DNA from 2 places in the Streptomyces sp. MMCC 100 genome. Region 2 is predicted to be linked to the other one. Evidence: riboswitches for the same ligand, from Rfam matches in the RefSeq annotation. Region 2 holds a riboswitch; the other holds the start of a gene.
What was found. A riboswitch is a leader RNA that binds a small molecule or an ion and turns the genes downstream of it on or off. The one in region 2 is predicted to bind cyclic di-AMP.

Region 1 (7,476 bases), 730 kb from region 2:
CGAACCCCGTTTCATCCGGTCGGCCCCTCACCGCTCGCCGCCCGCCCCCGCACCCGGAAACCTGGAGTCCTGGACGGCAGGCGGCGCGCGGACGTACGGGGTGGCGGGAGACGAGTGGTGCGGCCAGGTGACGTGGACGACGAGGGAGCGGCCGCCAGGGCCGGTGGCCGGCTCCCCGGTGATCCCGTGCCCGACCCGGGCCTCGGAGACGAAGAGCCCCCCGCCGGGCCGCCGCCGCGTCGCCGGACCGCGTACCGGCGCGCCTTCGTGCACGCGCTCCCCGTGCTGCTGATCGTCGTCGCCATCCTGTACGACATCTTCACCCCGAGGTACTTCACCGCCGGCCCCCTCTACACGGCCGCGCCCCTGGTCGCCGCCCCGCTCTACTCACGGCGCGGCACGGCGCTCACCGGCGTCGCCGTGGTGGCCGCCGTCATCGGGCTGCAGATCGGCAAGGGCGTCCTCCACTACGTCGACTCCCTCACCGAGCTGATCACCATCGCCACGGTCGCCGTGCTCGCCGTCCTCGTGAACGGCCTCGTCCGCCGCAGCGACGAGCGCCTCGTCACCGTCCGCGAGATCGCCGAGGCCGCCCAGCGTGCCGTACTGCCCGAACCGGCCGAGCGCATCGCGGGCTTCGAGATCGCCGTCTGCTACGAGGCCGCGCAGGCCGACGCCTTCATCGGCGGCGACCTGTACGCGGTGCAGGACAGCGCCCGAGGCGTCCGGCTCATCGTCGGCGACGTGCGCGGCAAGGGCATGGGCGCGGTCGCCGCCGTCGCCGTCGTGATCGGCGCCTTCCGGGAGGCGGCCGAGCAGGAGGCGACGCTGGAGGCGGTGGCGCAGCGGCTGGAGCGGGCGCTGGCGCGCGAGGGCACCCGACGGGAGGGGCTGGACGCCTTCGAGGGCTTCACCACCGCCGTCCTCGCCGAACTCCCGCACGGCGACGGAACCGTACGCATCGTCAACCGAGGCCACCCACCGCCCCTGCTGCTCTACGCCGACGGCACCCTGGGCGCGCTGCCCGCCCGTGAGTCGGCGCTGCCGCTCGGCATGGGCGAGCTGGGCGTCTGGCCCGACCGGGCGGAGGAGGCCGCGTTCCCCGGTGGGGCCACACTGCTGCTCTACACCGACGGGCTGACCGAAGCCCGGGACACCAAGGGCGAGTTCTACGATCCGCAGGCGCGGCTGGCGGGCCGCGTCTTCCGGCATCCCGCGACGCTGCTCGACACCCTCGCCGAGGACGTGCGCCGGCATTCCGGGGGTGGCATGGCGGACGACATGGCGCTGCTCGCCGTACGGCGACCCCGGCGCGGAGACCATGATCATTGTCACGAGCCGTGACAGCGCGACCCCCCTCCGCATAACGACTGACACACCGTCAGGAGAAAGTGGCGCGAAGAGGAATACTGAGGGCGGGTCAAGTCGCCCGGTTTTCACCGGTCGTGAGGCGTACGTCCCGGCTGTTTTCGTTAATGATCAAGCGGAACGGCTTGGAATCCGAGCCCCGCGTCTATTAACGTTCGATAACGCAGCGCGGTCGTCCCAGCCGTCACAGAAGGCGGCTCCGTGCGCACGCGCCGAATCCCGCAAGGGAACCGGGGAACCACCACATTGGGGTGAATCGGGCGTATGGCGCCGTGGAAACACGGTCGGCACACACCCGTAGGAGACCTTCCTGCTCCGAACCCGTCAGCTAACCCGGTAGGCGGAAGGAAGGAAAGGAGCACGCCCACGTGGCGTCCAACCGGCCTGCCCCCGAGGCCCCGTTCGTGCCCACCGGGCACGGCACCGACACCTTCGGCTACGACGCCCACCGCGCCGAAGAGGGTCCCTGGGAGGAGTGGAACCCCACCGCGGAGTCCATCCGCCCCGTGCGCGGCCGGCACCGCGTCGCCAAGCAGCGCGGCGGACTCGCGCGCAGCTCCACCGTCCTCGGCGTCGGTGTCATAGCCGCCGTCGGCGCGGGCGGCATGGCCAGCGCGCAGACCGGCAAGCCGCCGGTGTCCATCTCCATGCCGGACCTGCCGAACGTGGGTTCGCTCATGCCCGGCGGCGACGCGGAGTCGGAGCCCGAGGGTTCCGCCGCCCCGCTCAGCGGCATCACCCAGGCCGTCGCCGCCGACACCGCGGAGGGCACCGGCACCACCGACGCCGGTGAGTCGCTGCGGGCCCGGATCATGGCGCAGGCCGAGCAGCAGCAGGCGCAGGTCGAGACCAAGGCCGCCGCCGAGGCCCAGGCCGCCGCGGAGAAGAAGGCCGCGGAAGCCGCCGCCAAGGCGGAGAAGGAGGCCCAGGAGAAGGCCGCCGCCGCCAAGAAGAAGGCGGAGGAGGAGGCCGCGAAGAAGGCCGAGGCCGAGCGGCTCGCGAAGCTGGCCAAGCAGTACACGCTGCCGACCTCCTCGTACACGATCTCCTCGACCTTCAACCAGGCCGGTTCGCTGTGGGCCTCCGGCCACCACACCGGCCTCGACTTCGCCGCCCCCACGGGCACCCTGCTCAAGGCGGTGCACAGCGGCACGATCACGTCGGCCGGCTGGGACGGGTCGTACGGCTACAAGACCGTGCTCACCCTCGACGACGGCACCGAGCTCTGGTACGCGCACCAGTCGTCCATCAACGTCAGCGTCGGTCAGAAGGTCACCACCGGTGACGTCATCGGCCGCGTCGGCGCCACCGGCAACGTCACCGGCGCCCATCTCCACCTCGAGGTCCACACGGCGGACGGCTCGGGCATCGACCCGATGGCCTGGCTGCAGAGCAAGGGGCTCACTCCCTGATCCGCCCGGCCCACTGATTCGCCCCGCTGAACCCCGGCGGTCCTGACGGCAACCCCCCGACGTCAGGGCTGCCGGTTTGCGGGGTTTTTGCGTGTTGGCCGGAATGGCCCGCTCCGGTGCGGTCGTTGACGCTCTACATGACTTCTCTGCGCAAGCTCGGCTCCTCCGACCTCGAGGTCTTCCCTCTCGCCCTCGGCGGCAACGTCTTCGGTTGGACCGCCGACCAGGACCAGTCCTTCGCCGTCCTGGACGCCTACACGGCGGCCGGCGGCAACTTCGTCGACACCGCCGACTCCTACTCCGCCTGGGTCGACGGCAACAGCGGCGGCGAGTCCGAGACCGTCCTCGGCCAGTGGCTCGCGGCCCGCGGCAACCGTGACGACGTCGTCCTCGCCACCAAGGTCAGCCAGCACCCCGAGTACCCGGGCCTGTCCGCCGCGAACATCAAGGCCGCGGCCGACGCCTCGCTGCGCCGCCTGGGCACCGACCGCATCGACCTCTACTACACCCACTTCGACAAGCCCGAGGTGCCGGTCGAGGAGATCATCGGGGCGCTCGACGAACTCGTGAAGGCGGGCAAGGTGCGGCACATCGCCGCCTCCAACATCTCCGCCGAGCGGCTCGCGGCGTCCCTGGAGTTCTCCGACCGCGAGGGCCTGGCCCGGTACGTCGCCCTCCAGCCGCACTACAACCTGGTCTCCCGCGACACCTACGAGGGCGAGCTGCGCGACCTCGCCGAGCAGGCCGGTCTCGCCGCCGTCCCGTACTACGCCCTCGCGGCCGGGTTCCTCACCGGCAAGTACCGGCCCGGAACGGCCGTTGACAGTCCGCGGGCGGGCGGTGCGGCGAAGCACCTGGAGACCGAGCGCGGGCGTCGGGTGCTCGCCGCCCTGGACGAGATCGCCGAGGCCCACGACGCTCCCGTCGCCACGGTCGCCCTCGCCTGGCTGGCCGGCCGGCCGACGGTGGCGGCGCCGATCGCCTCCGCGCGCACGGTGGAGCAGCTGCCGGCGCTGCTGGGCGTCGCCGAGCTGAACCTGACGGAGGACGAGGCCGAGAGGCTCACGCGGGCGTCCGCCTGACCGGGCGACGCGGACCTTACGGCCGGTAGGGGCCGGGCGGCGCGTACGGCGCGTACTGCGGGTATGGCGCGTAGGGGGCCTGCGGGGTGGGCGGCGCGTACGAACCGGGCGCCGGGTTCGGTCCGTACGGCCCGTACGGGGGGCGCGCCGTCGCTTGGACGTACGCGCCCTGCGCCCCGTACCCGTACGCCCACGGCGGTACCGGCCGTGGCACGGGCGCCGGCGGCGCCGTGGCCCGGGCCGCGTACTCCAGCGCCGGACGGGCCACGCCCCGCAGATGCCACAGGGCGTCCAGCAGCTGCCGTTCCCGCACGGTGAAGTCGGCGCCCGCCCTGCCCCGGCGCCCGCGCTGCCGCAGGAACGCCACCGAGGTCGCGCAGGCCTCGTACCGCGCCACCGCCCGCGCCCCTTCCTTCCCGGCGTGCCGGCGGGCGTACTGCCGGGCGACGCGGCGGGCCCGCATCGAGGCGAGCGCGTACGGCTCCGCGGGCGTCAGCCACCCGGCGACGACATACGCGGGCAGCTCGGCCCGTACGGTGCCCAGTTCGCGCTGCCGGGTCCAGATCACCAGCCAGGTCAGCAGGCCGAACGACGGCACCATGAACGCCGCGTACACGGCGAAGAAGCCGTACTCGCCGAACGCGGCCGAGCCGTTCCACAGGGCGTGCATGCCCATCGCGAGCAGCAGTCCGGCCAGGGGGAGCAGGGCCCGGCGCAGGCGGTGCCGGCCCGTGGAGAGCGCGGCGATGCCGAAGCCGATGCCGGTGAGCACGGTGAACAGCGGGTGCGCGAACGGCGACATCACGACGCGGACGAAGAAGGTCGCCGCGGTGACGGATGCGATGCCGCTGTCGCCGGTCAGCTGATCGGTGCCGAAGGCGGTGCCCAGGTAGAGGATGTTCTCGGTGAAGGCGAAGCCGGTGGCGGTGACCCCGGCGACGACCACGCCGTCGACGATGCCGGTGAAGTCCCGTCTGCGGAAGAGGAAGACCAGGAGGACGGCGGCGGCCTTGGCGGACTCCTCGACGACCGGGGCTATGACCGTCGCCCCCAGGGTGTCCGCGCTTGCCGGGTCGGCGGTCGCGGTCGCTATCCAGCGCGTCGCGAAGCTGTTGGCGACGATCGCTATCAGCGCCGCCGCGCAGGCACCCCAGGCGAAGCAGAAGAGCAGGTTCCGCCAGGGGCCGGGATCGACCCGGTCCAGCCAGCGGAACGCCGCTATGAGCAGCGGCACGGGCAGTACGGCGAGGCCGAGTCCCACGAGGAAGCCCTGTGTGCCGGTCTGTTCGCGGACCAGGGCCAGGATCACCAGGCCGGAGAGCGCGAGCAGGGTGATCAGCGCGCCGTAACGCACCCAGGTGCGCTGCCACCAGTGCGGAGGGGGCTGATACGGGGGACAGGTGGCCACGGCATGGACCCTAACCGGTGGGGGGCAGCTCCTTGTGCTGTACGCGACGGAAGAGCAGGTCGTTCACCACATGTCCCTTGTCCAGTCCCTGGCCCTCGAAACGGGTCAGCGGCCGGTGGCCGGGACGCGGCGCGAATCCGCCGCCGGGCACGGTGTTCTCGAAGTCGGGGTGCGCGGTGAGCACGTCGAGCATCTGCTCGGCGTACGGCTCCCAGTCGGTGGCGCAGTGCACGACGGCCCCCGGGGCGAGCCGGGTCGCGGCCAGGGTCAGGAACTCCGGCTGGATCAGCCGGCGCTTGTGGTGCCGCTTCTTCGGCCAGGGGTCGGGGAAGTAGACGCGCAGCCCGGCGAGGGAGTCGGGGGCGAGCATCTCGCGCAGTAGGATGATCGCGTCGCCGTTGCCCACCCGGATGTTGGACAGCTCGTTCCGCTCCGCGAGACCGAGCAGGTTGCCCTGGCCCGGGGTGTGGACGTCTACGGCGAGGATGTTCGTGTCCGGGTCGGCGGCGGCCATCTGCGCGGTGGCCTCGCCCATGCCGAAGCCGATCTCCAGGACGACGGGACGGGTGTTGCCGAACAGCTCGGCGAGGTCGACGACCCGCTGTCCGTCGATGTCCAGCCCCCACAGGGACCACAGCCGCTGCAGCGCGTCCGCCTGCCCGGCGGTCACCCGGCTCCGCCGGGGCTGGAAGCTGCGGATCCGCCGCTCGAAGTGCGACCCGGCGGGATCGGCCTTCGGCCCGTCCGGGAAACGGGGCTCGCCCTTGGCGCGGATGTGGCGCAGGGAGGGCGCGGAGGCCGCGGTGGCCCCGGCCGAGGGCGGGGGAGCGGCGTCGGGGGTGCGGTGCGAGTCAGACACAATGCGTCGATTTTAGTCCGCGCACGCGGTGGTGGGCCTGGGCCCTGTGGTCTTCGGTCCGCGCACGCGGTGGCGGGCCTAACCCGCCTCCAGCATCGCCAGCGCCCTGCGCCCCACCTCCCGGCCGATGGGCAGGGACGCGGTCGCCGCGGGCGACGGCGCGTTCAGGACGTGCACCGCGTGGGCACCCTCCTTGATCAGGAAGTCGTCCACCAGCGTGCCGTCCGCCAGCACCGCCTGTGCCCGCACCCCGGCCGGCGCGGCGACCAGGTCGCCTTCCGTCACCGCCGGCAGCAGTCTGCGGACCGCCGCCGTGAAGGCACTCCTGGACAGGGACCGGCGCAGCTCGCCCGCCCCGTATCGCCAGTGCCGCCGGGCTATGTGCCACGAACCCGGCCAGGCCAGGGTGGCGCCCAGCTCGCGGGGGCGCACCACGCCCCAGCCGTACCCCTCGCGGGCCAGCGCCGGTACCGCGTTCGGTCCGACGTGCACGCCCCCGTCGATCCCACGGGTCAGATGCACGCCGAGGAACGGGAACGCCGGGTCCGGCACCGGATACACCAGTCCCCGCACCAGCTCGGGCCGGGCCAGCTCGTAGTACTCGCCCCGGAAGGGCACGATCCGCATGCCGGGGTCGTCCCCGGTCAGCCGGGCGATCTCGTCGCAGTGCAGTCCGCCGCAGTTGACCATGACCCGGGCGCGGAGCACGTCCCCGGCGCGGGTGCGGACGGCGACCCCGAGACCGGGGCGCCGGTCGACGTGGTGCACCTCGGCGCCGTAGCGGATCTCCGCTCCCGACGCGCGGGCGAGCTGCCGGGCCACGGCGCCGTAGTCGCAGACGCCGGTGGAGCCGACGTGTATGGCGGCCAGGCCGCGCACCTCGGGCTCGTACTCCTGGATCTGGCCGCCGCCCAGCTCGCGCACCGGTATGCCGTTCTCCCGGCCGCGCTGCACCAGGGCGTGCAGGCGGGGCAGCTCGGCGCGGTCGGTGGCGACGATCAGCTTGCCGGTGACGGCGTGGGCGATGCCGTACTCGGCGCAGAACTTCACCATCTCGGCGGCACCCCGGACCGCGTAGCGCGCCTTCAGCGAACCCGGGCGGTAGTAGACACCGCTGTGGATGACGCCGCTGTTGCGGCCCGTCTGGTGGCGGGCGGGGCCCGGCTCCTTCTCCAGGACCGTGACGCGGGTGCCCGGTGCGGCGCGCGTGATCGCGTACGCGGTCGACAGGCCGACGATCCCGCCGCCGATCACCAGCACGTCACAGTCGTACGCGATGCTCCGAACGGTCCCGGCCCGCACCCGCGCCGCCTCCCGGTCCATGTCCCGGCCCACCTCCCGCTCCGT
Region 2 (7,476 bases):
ACCATCACCGGCACGGACCTGGTCAACTCAGTCTTCCGCGTCCAGGAGGGCGACGCCGTCTTCTCCCCGCGCCTGGCCGGCTTCGTCCTGGACGCGTTCGCCTCCACCGACGCCCCGCCGGTCGACGAGGACCTGGACCGGCTCACCCAGCGCGAGCGCGAGGTACTGCGCCTGATCGCCCGTGGCTACGCGTACAAGGAGATCGCCAAGCAGCTGTACATCTCGGTGAAGACGGTCGAGTCCCACGTCTCCGCGGTCCTGCGCAAGCTCCAGCTGTCCAACCGCCACGAGCTGACCCGCTGGGCGACGGCCCGGCGGCTGGTGTGACGGTTTCGCGGGAGAGGGTCACACCACCCGCGTAGCCCCCGCGAACGGCATCTCGTCGACCGGGGCGACGCGGACCGGGGCCGACGGGTTCGGGGCGTGGATCATCTGGCCGTTGCCGACGTAGATGCCGACGTGGCTGATGCCCGAGTAGAAGAAGACCAGGTCGCCTGGGAGGAGCTCGGAGCGGGAGACGCGGCGGCCCGCGTCGATCTGGGCGTAGGTCGTGCGGGGGAGGGAGACACCGGCGGCGCGGTAGGCGGCCTGGGTGAGGCCCGAGCAGTCGAAGGCGTTCGGGCCGGTCGCGCCCCATACGTAGGGGCTGCCGAGCTTCTGGTAGGCGTAGGCGACGGCCGCCGCGGCGCGGGAGTTGGGGGCCTGGGACGAGGCGGACAGGCCGTCCCTGGAGCCGGAGGTAGAGGCGCGGGAGGCGCGGTCGCCCGTTCCCTCGCCGGCGCGGGCGCGTTCCTCGGCGGTCAGTTGGGACAGCAGGCGGCGGGCCTCGGCCAGCTTGCCGGTGACGGCCTCGCGGTGACGTTTCAGCTCGGCCCGGCGCGACTTCAGCGAGGTCACCTCGATGCGGGCGGCGCCGCGCAGTTGCTCGATGTCGCGGAGTTCCTTGCGCACGCGGCCCACCGTGGCCTTCTGCCGGCTGCCCGCGCGCTCGGCGAACGCGGCGCCGTCGAGATACCGGTCCGGGTCGGAGGAGAGCGCCAGTTGCAGCGCCGGGTCCAGACCGCCGCTGCGGTACTGCGCCGCCGCGACCGAACCCAGTGCCTCCCGCGCCGAGTTCAGCCGGTCCTCCTTGCGGGCGGCCTCGTCGCGCAGATCCTCCAGGCGCTGTTCGGCGGCGTCCGCCTTCTCCTTCGCGCCGTTGTACTTCTCCGTGGCCACCTCGGCCTCCTGGTAGAGCTTGTCCACCTTGGCCCTGACCTGCGCCGCCGTCGGCTGCGGATCGGCGTGGCCGGTCCCGCCCAGGCCCGTCGCGGTGGCCGCGCCCGCGAGGGTGATCGTGGCCGCCGTACGGACTCTGCCGCCGCCCGTCGCGCGCTGTCGCGGCCTGCGGTGCGTTCCCACCTGCGATCCACGTCCTTCCGTACGACTCGACTCCGGCCCGCGCCGGGTCGGCTCCGGTCCGCTCCGGCTGCCTGGGCCAGGACGCTAGGCGCGTCGGTAACGGTCCGGTGACGGGATGCGCGGAAGTGGCGGTAGCGGATCGGGTGGCGACCGTATGTGACCGCCGTCCCTTTCGGGGCCCGTCGTCTTCACGCAGGGTGATGACCGATACGCCGGACGGGAGGCGGGTGGGGGACGTGAGCTGTTATGGGGCCCCGTGGTGGGACGGAGCGGGCCGGTGTCCGGACGCGTCCGGCTCCTCATTAGGCTCCGGCCTCATGGACGTACTCATCCACATCTTCGTCGGCCTGCACATCATCGGTATCGCCGCGCTCCTCGGCGGCTTCCTGACCCAGATGAAGGCGATGGGCCGGGGCGCGGCCCGGTTCACCCCCGCGATGCTGCACGGCGCGCTGACGATGCTGGTCACCGGCGCCGTCCTGGTCGGCCTCAACCAGGCCCAGGACTACTCCGTCGACAATGTCAAGATCGGCGTGAAGCTCGCCGTGCTGATCGTGATCCTCGCTCTGGTCTACGTGAAGCGCGACGACGAGAAGGTGGACAAGCCGCTGTTCGGCCTGGTGGGCGCGCTGACCCTCGCCAACATCTTCATCGCGGTGCTGTGGACCTGACCGCCCCGGCGTCCGCCCGCGCGGACCGCAGCCCGGCCCGGGCCTGGACGACCGCCCCCGCCGCGACCGCCAGCCATCCGGCCACCGCGATCCACTGCAGCGCCCGGCCGGGCGCGTCCAGCCACGGGACGTCGAGGACGGCGGAGACGGACAGCGTCGCCGCCGCCGTCATGCCGAGCGGGAAGACCGTCGACCAGCGGCGTACGTCGTAGCGGAGGCGGGGCCAGGCGATCTCGGCGGCCAGGAGCACGGCGTACCAGGCGAGGTCGAGGGCGAGCAGGAAGACGGTCAGGTCGTGCAGGACGGCGTGGTCGTCGGCGTTCCACAGGTACATGCCGGTCCCGGCCGCCGCGAGCAGCTTGGCACCGGCGAGGGCAGAGATGGCGAGCGCGCCGCCCGCCACCCACTGGTCCCCGGCGCCCCGGGCCACCTGCCGCAGATCGAAGCGGAACAGCGCGATCAGATAGAGCACGATCCCCAGCCAGAACGGCACCAGCGCCGCGTGCGCCAGCCACGGCGTCGAGGTGGCCGCGGCCAGCGTCGCGGCGAGCACGGCGAGCCCCTCCGTGGCCACGCAGCCCAGGAACACCGCCCCGGGCATCCTCCGCCCCCAGTGCCGCACCACCAGGAGCAGCAGCCACGGCCACAGCAGCGCCGCCAGCACCAGCAGTACCGCCGCCAGGAGCGACCAGCCGAGCAGCGAGAAGCGGGTGCCGAGCACGGTCGTCGCGGCGACGGCGGTGAGCGCGCCCGGAGTCCCGGCCCGCTTCACCCACTGCGCCCGGTCGGCCAGCAGCAGGTGGACGAAGTTCGCCGCCAGCAGCAGCCAGGCGGCGCAGGCCAGGGCCAGGGCGATCCGGGACAGAACCTCGCGGCCCGTCAGATGCAGGGCGACCGACACGATGCCGGTCGCCATCACCGCGGCCCCGGCCGCCGGTGGACGCTGCGCCCACCAGGCACGCAGCGCGGAGGGATGGGTGGCCGATGACATGCGCCCGATGCTAAAGACCGCACCGATCAGGCCGGGCGCACCACGCTGTAGATGGACGACTCGCCGTCGTAGAAGATCGACTCCTCGCGGACGTACGCGCCCGGCTTCGGGGCGTGGATCATCATGCCGTCGCCGATGTACAGGCCGACATGGCTGATGTCGTCGTAGAAGAAGACCAGGTCACCGGGTTGTGCCTGGGACACGGAGACGGTCGTGCCGGCGTTGACCTGGTCGTAGGTGGTGCGCGGCAGCGTCACGCCCGCGGCCTTCCAGGCGGCCTGGGTGAGGCCCGAGCAGTCGTAGGAGCCGGGGCCCGTGGCGCCCCAGACGTACGGCTTGCCGATCTGGGCGCGGGCGAAGGCGAGCGCGCTCTCGGCCTTGGTGCCGTTCGAGGTGCCCGGCGTGGAGGAACCTGACGAACCGGTGCCGCCGGAGGAACCCGAACCGGTGTCGCTCTCCTGCTGCTGGGCGGCCTCCTCCTGCCGCTTGCGCTCCGCCTCCTGCTCCGCCTGCTGCTTCTTCGCCAGCTCGGCGGCCTTGCGGGCGGCCTCCTCCTGCTTCTTCTTCTCGATCGCCGCCAGCCGGGCCTTCTCCTCGGCGGTCAGCTCCGAAAGCAGCTCCCGCGCGGTGGCGAGCTTCTTCTGGACGGTCGACTTGGCCGTCTTCAGGTCGTTCTGCGACTCGGTGAGCGTTTCGAGGCTCTCGGTGGCCTCCCGGCGCTTCTTCATCGTCTCGGACTGCTGGGTGACGTAGTCGTCGACGGCGCTCTTCTGCCGGCCGGTGAGCCGGTTCATCAGCTGGTTCTGGTCGAAGTAGTCCTGCGGCGAGTCCGCGAGCAGCAGGGTCGCGGTCTCCGGGACCGAGGCGCCCGTGCGGTACTGGGCGGAGGCGAAGGAACCCAGCTCCTCGCGCGCGTCGTTGAGCTTCTGGGTGCGCTGGGCGACGTCGTCGAGGAGGGTGTCGACCTTCTTGCGCTGCTTGGTGGTCTTCTCCTTGGCCGCGTTGTACTTCTCGGTCGCCGACCCGGCCTGGCGGTAGAGGTCGTCGACCTTCTTCTCGACCTCTTCGAGGGTCGGCCGGTCGTCCGACGGCGTCGCATCGGCCGTCTGGGACAGCAGGGCGACGGAGGTGAGGGCCGCGGTGGCGAGGACCGGGGTCCGTATGCCCGCGACGCGGGTACCGGTGGGGCGCGACTTGCGGTGCGACGCCAAGGAGGCGACTCCTTCCAGTGCTCCGCCTACCGGGTTAGCTGTCGGGTTCGGGCGGTGTGGCGCGGAAGGGTTGCCCTACGGCGGAGCCGGCCCTCGTGGAGGGCGGTTCGGCCGATTCACCCCAAAGGTCTCGGTTGGGTCCCCGGCTCCGGGTGCCGCGCGGGCAGGGCCGGACTCGGCGGAGGCCGCGCGGCCCGGCGAGGTTCGCCGGAGGGGGGCGAGCGGCCTGCCCCGCACCGTAGCCAACTCGTGTGGCCGCTGTGAAGGTTGGTGGGTGATATGCCCGATACATTTTCGTGACCTTCCGCGCGGGTGCCCCTGGGCCGGTCGTGGACGTCACTCTTCGTGCTCCTGCTGGTCGCGGGGTGTGCCCGCGCCGGGAACGGGTGGTCATTTTCCGGGGTGGCACCGGGTTGTCGGTGGGGCGCCCTAGACTCGGAGAGCGATGAGCAGCCTCTTTGACGACAGCTTCCTGGCGAGCCTCCAGACCCCCCGGGGTCACGAGGAGGAACCCCCGCCGCCGCCCGAGGACGATCACGGACCGGAGCCCGTTCCGCACGATCTGTTCGGCGGGAAGTTCGACGTGCCGCCGGACCGGGACACCCACTACCGGGACGGCGCCCCGCGCCCCGTCCTGGACGCCGCGGCACTCCTGGAGGGGCTGAACGAGAACCAGAGGGCCGCCGTCGTCCACTCCGGCTCCCCGCTGCTCATCGTGGCCGGTGCCGGCTCCGGCAAGACCCGTGTGCTCACCCACCGCATCGCCCACCTGCTGGCCGAGCGGAACGTCCACCCCGGCCAGATCCTCGCGATCACCTTCACCAACAAGGCCGCCGGCGAGATGAAGGAGCGCGTCGAGCAGCTCGTCGGCCCGCGCGCGAACGCGATGTGGGTGATGACCTTCCACAGCGCGTGCGTCCGGATCCTGCGCCGCGAGTCCAAGAAGCTCGGCTTCACCTCGTCGTTCTCGATCTACGACGCCGCCGACTCCAAGCGGCTCATGGCGCTGGTCTGCCGCGACCTGGACCTGGACCCCAAGCGCTTCCCGCCCAAGTCGTTCAGCGCGAAGATCAGCAACCTGAAGAACGAGCTGATCGACGAGGAGGACTTCGCCGCCCAGGCGGCGGACGGCTTCGAGAAGACCCTCGCCCAGGCCTACGCCATGTACCAGTCGCGGCTGCGCGAGGCCAATGCCCTCGACTTCGACGACCTGATCATGACGACGGTCAACCTGCTCCGCGCCTTCCCCGACGTCGCCGAGCACTACCGCCGCCGCTTCCGGCACGTTCTGGTCGACGAGTACCAGGACACCAACCACGCGCAGTACGCCCTGGTGCGCGAGCTGGTCGGCACCCCCTCCGAGCACCCGGTCGACGTGCCGCCGGAGGCCGAGGTCCCGCCCGCCGAGCTGTGCGTGGTGGGCGACGCCGACCAGTCGATCTACGCCTTCCGCGGCGCCACCATCCGCAACATCCTCCAGTTCGAGGAGGACTACCCGGACGCGACGACGATCCTGCTCGAGCAGAACTACCGCTCCACGCAGACCATCCTCAGCGCCGCCAACGCGGTCATCGAGCGCAACGAGTCCCGCCGCCCCAAGAACCTGTGGACCAACCAGGGCAGCGGCGCGCAGATCACCGGGTACGTCGCCGACACCGAGCACGACGAGGCGCAGTTCGTCGCCGACGAGATAGACCGCCTCACCGACGCGGGCGAGGCCAAGGCCGGCGACGTCGCGGTCTTCTACCGGACCAACGCCCAGTCCCGTGTCTTCGAAGAGGTCTTCATCCGCACCGGCCTGCCCTACAAGGTCGTCGGCGGCGTCCGCTTCTACGAGCGCAAGGAGGTCCGGGACGTCCTGGCCTACCTGCGGGTGCTGGCCAACCCGGAGGACTCGGTGCCGCTGCGCCGCATCCTCAACGTCCCCAAGCGCGGCATCGGCGACCGCGCCGAGGCGATGATCGACGCCCTCTCCCAGCGCGAGAAGATCAGCTTCCCGCAGGCACTGAGGCGCGTCGACGAGGCGTACGGCATGGCCGCGCGCTCCGCGAACGCCGTCAAGCGGTTCAACACGCTCATGGAGGACCTCCGCACCATCGTCGAGTCCGGCGCCGGACCGGCGACCGTCCTCGAGGCCATCCTCGAACGCACCGGGTACCTGGCGGAGTTGCAGGCCTCCACCGACCCGCAGGACGAGACCCGTATCGAGAACCTCCAGGAACTCGCGGCCGTCGCCCTGGAGTTCGAGCAGGAGCGGGCAGAGGGCGAGGAGGCCGGGACGCTGGCCGACTTCCTGGAGAAGGTCGCGCTCGTCGCCGACTCCGACCAGATCCCGGACGAAGAGGACGGCGACGGCGTCGTCACCCTGATGACCCTGCACACCGCCAAGGGTCTGGAGTTCCCGGTCGTCTTCCTCACCGGCATGGAGGACGGCGTGTTCCCGCACATGCGCGCCCTCGGCCAGGCCAAGGAGCTGGAGGAGGAACGGCGCCTCGCCTACGTCGGCATCACGCGCGCCCGCGAGCGCCTCTACCTGACCCGGTCGACGCTGCGCAGCGCCTGGGGCCAGCCGTCGTACAACCCGCCCTCGCGGTTCCTGGAGGAGATCCCGGCCCCCCACCTGGAGTGGAAACGCACCGGGGCGAACGGCCCCGCGCCCTCCGCACCGGTCTCGGGTGTGGCGGCCTCGCTGTCGTCGTCCCGCTCACGCTCCTCGGCGTCGGGCGCGTCGGGCTTCGCCACCCGCCGGTCGGCCGGCGCCGAGCAGCCGACGGTCTCGCTGGCGGTCGGCGACCGCGTCACGCACGACCAGTTCGGGCTCGGCACGGTGGTCGGGATCAAGGGCACCGGGTCCAACGCCGAGGCGACGATCGACTTCGGCGACACCAAGCCGAAGCGGCTGCTGCTGCGGTACGCGCCGGTGGAGAAGCTCTGAGGGGGCGGTTGGGAGCGGTTCGGTCCCGGGCGGTGGCCCGGGGCCGGGCCGGGGCGGGCGATCTGCTGAGACGTTACGGCGTCACGTCGGGTTGATGCCGTGGCTGCGCAGCCACGGGAGCGGGTCGATCGACGAGCCGCCCGCGGGGCGCACCTCGAAGTGCAGGTGCGGGCCGGTGGAGTTGCCCGAGTTGCCGGAGAACGCGATCGCGTCGCCCGCCTTCACGGTCGTACCGGAGGGGACCTGGTAGCTGGAGAGGTGGCAGTA

Region 1: it holds a riboswitch for cyclic di-AMP, as region 2 does, so the genes downstream of both, ABS735_RS36305 (M23 family metallopeptidase) here and ABS735_RS32675 (C40 family peptidase) in region 2, are expected to answer to the same signal.

The regions. Positions count from the first base shown of each region.
Region 1 covers NZ_JBGORK020000001.1:7,820,397-7,827,872, reverse strand. The annotation lists gene ABS735_RS36310 (PP2C family protein-serine/threonine phosphatase) at 118-1,344, shown strand; cyclic di-AMP (ydaO/yuaA leader) riboswitch at 1,569-1,726, shown strand; gene ABS735_RS36305 (M23 family metallopeptidase) at 1,737-2,780, shown strand; gene ABS735_RS36300 (aldo/keto reductase) at 2,918-3,862, shown strand; gene ABS735_RS36295 (PrsW family intramembrane metalloprotease) at 3,879-5,270, opposite strand; gene trmB (tRNA (guanosine(46)-N7)-methyltransferase TrmB) at 5,281-6,129, opposite strand; gene lhgO (L-2-hydroxyglutarate oxidase) at 6,208-7,452, opposite strand.
Region 2 covers NZ_JBGORK020000001.1:7,088,643-7,096,118, reverse strand. The annotation lists gene ABS735_RS32695 (LuxR C-terminal-related transcriptional regulator) at 1-327, shown strand, start outside; gene ABS735_RS32690 (C40 family peptidase) at 346-1,401, opposite strand; gene ABS735_RS32685 (hypothetical protein) at 1,719-2,072, shown strand; gene ABS735_RS32680 (tellurite resistance/C4-dicarboxylate transporter family protein) at 2,050-3,063, opposite strand; gene ABS735_RS32675 (C40 family peptidase) at 3,090-4,274, opposite strand; cyclic di-AMP (ydaO/yuaA leader) riboswitch at 4,281-4,465, opposite strand; gene pcrA (DNA helicase PcrA) at 4,720-7,209, shown strand; gene ABS735_RS32665 (M23 family metallopeptidase) at 7,291-7,476, opposite strand, start outside.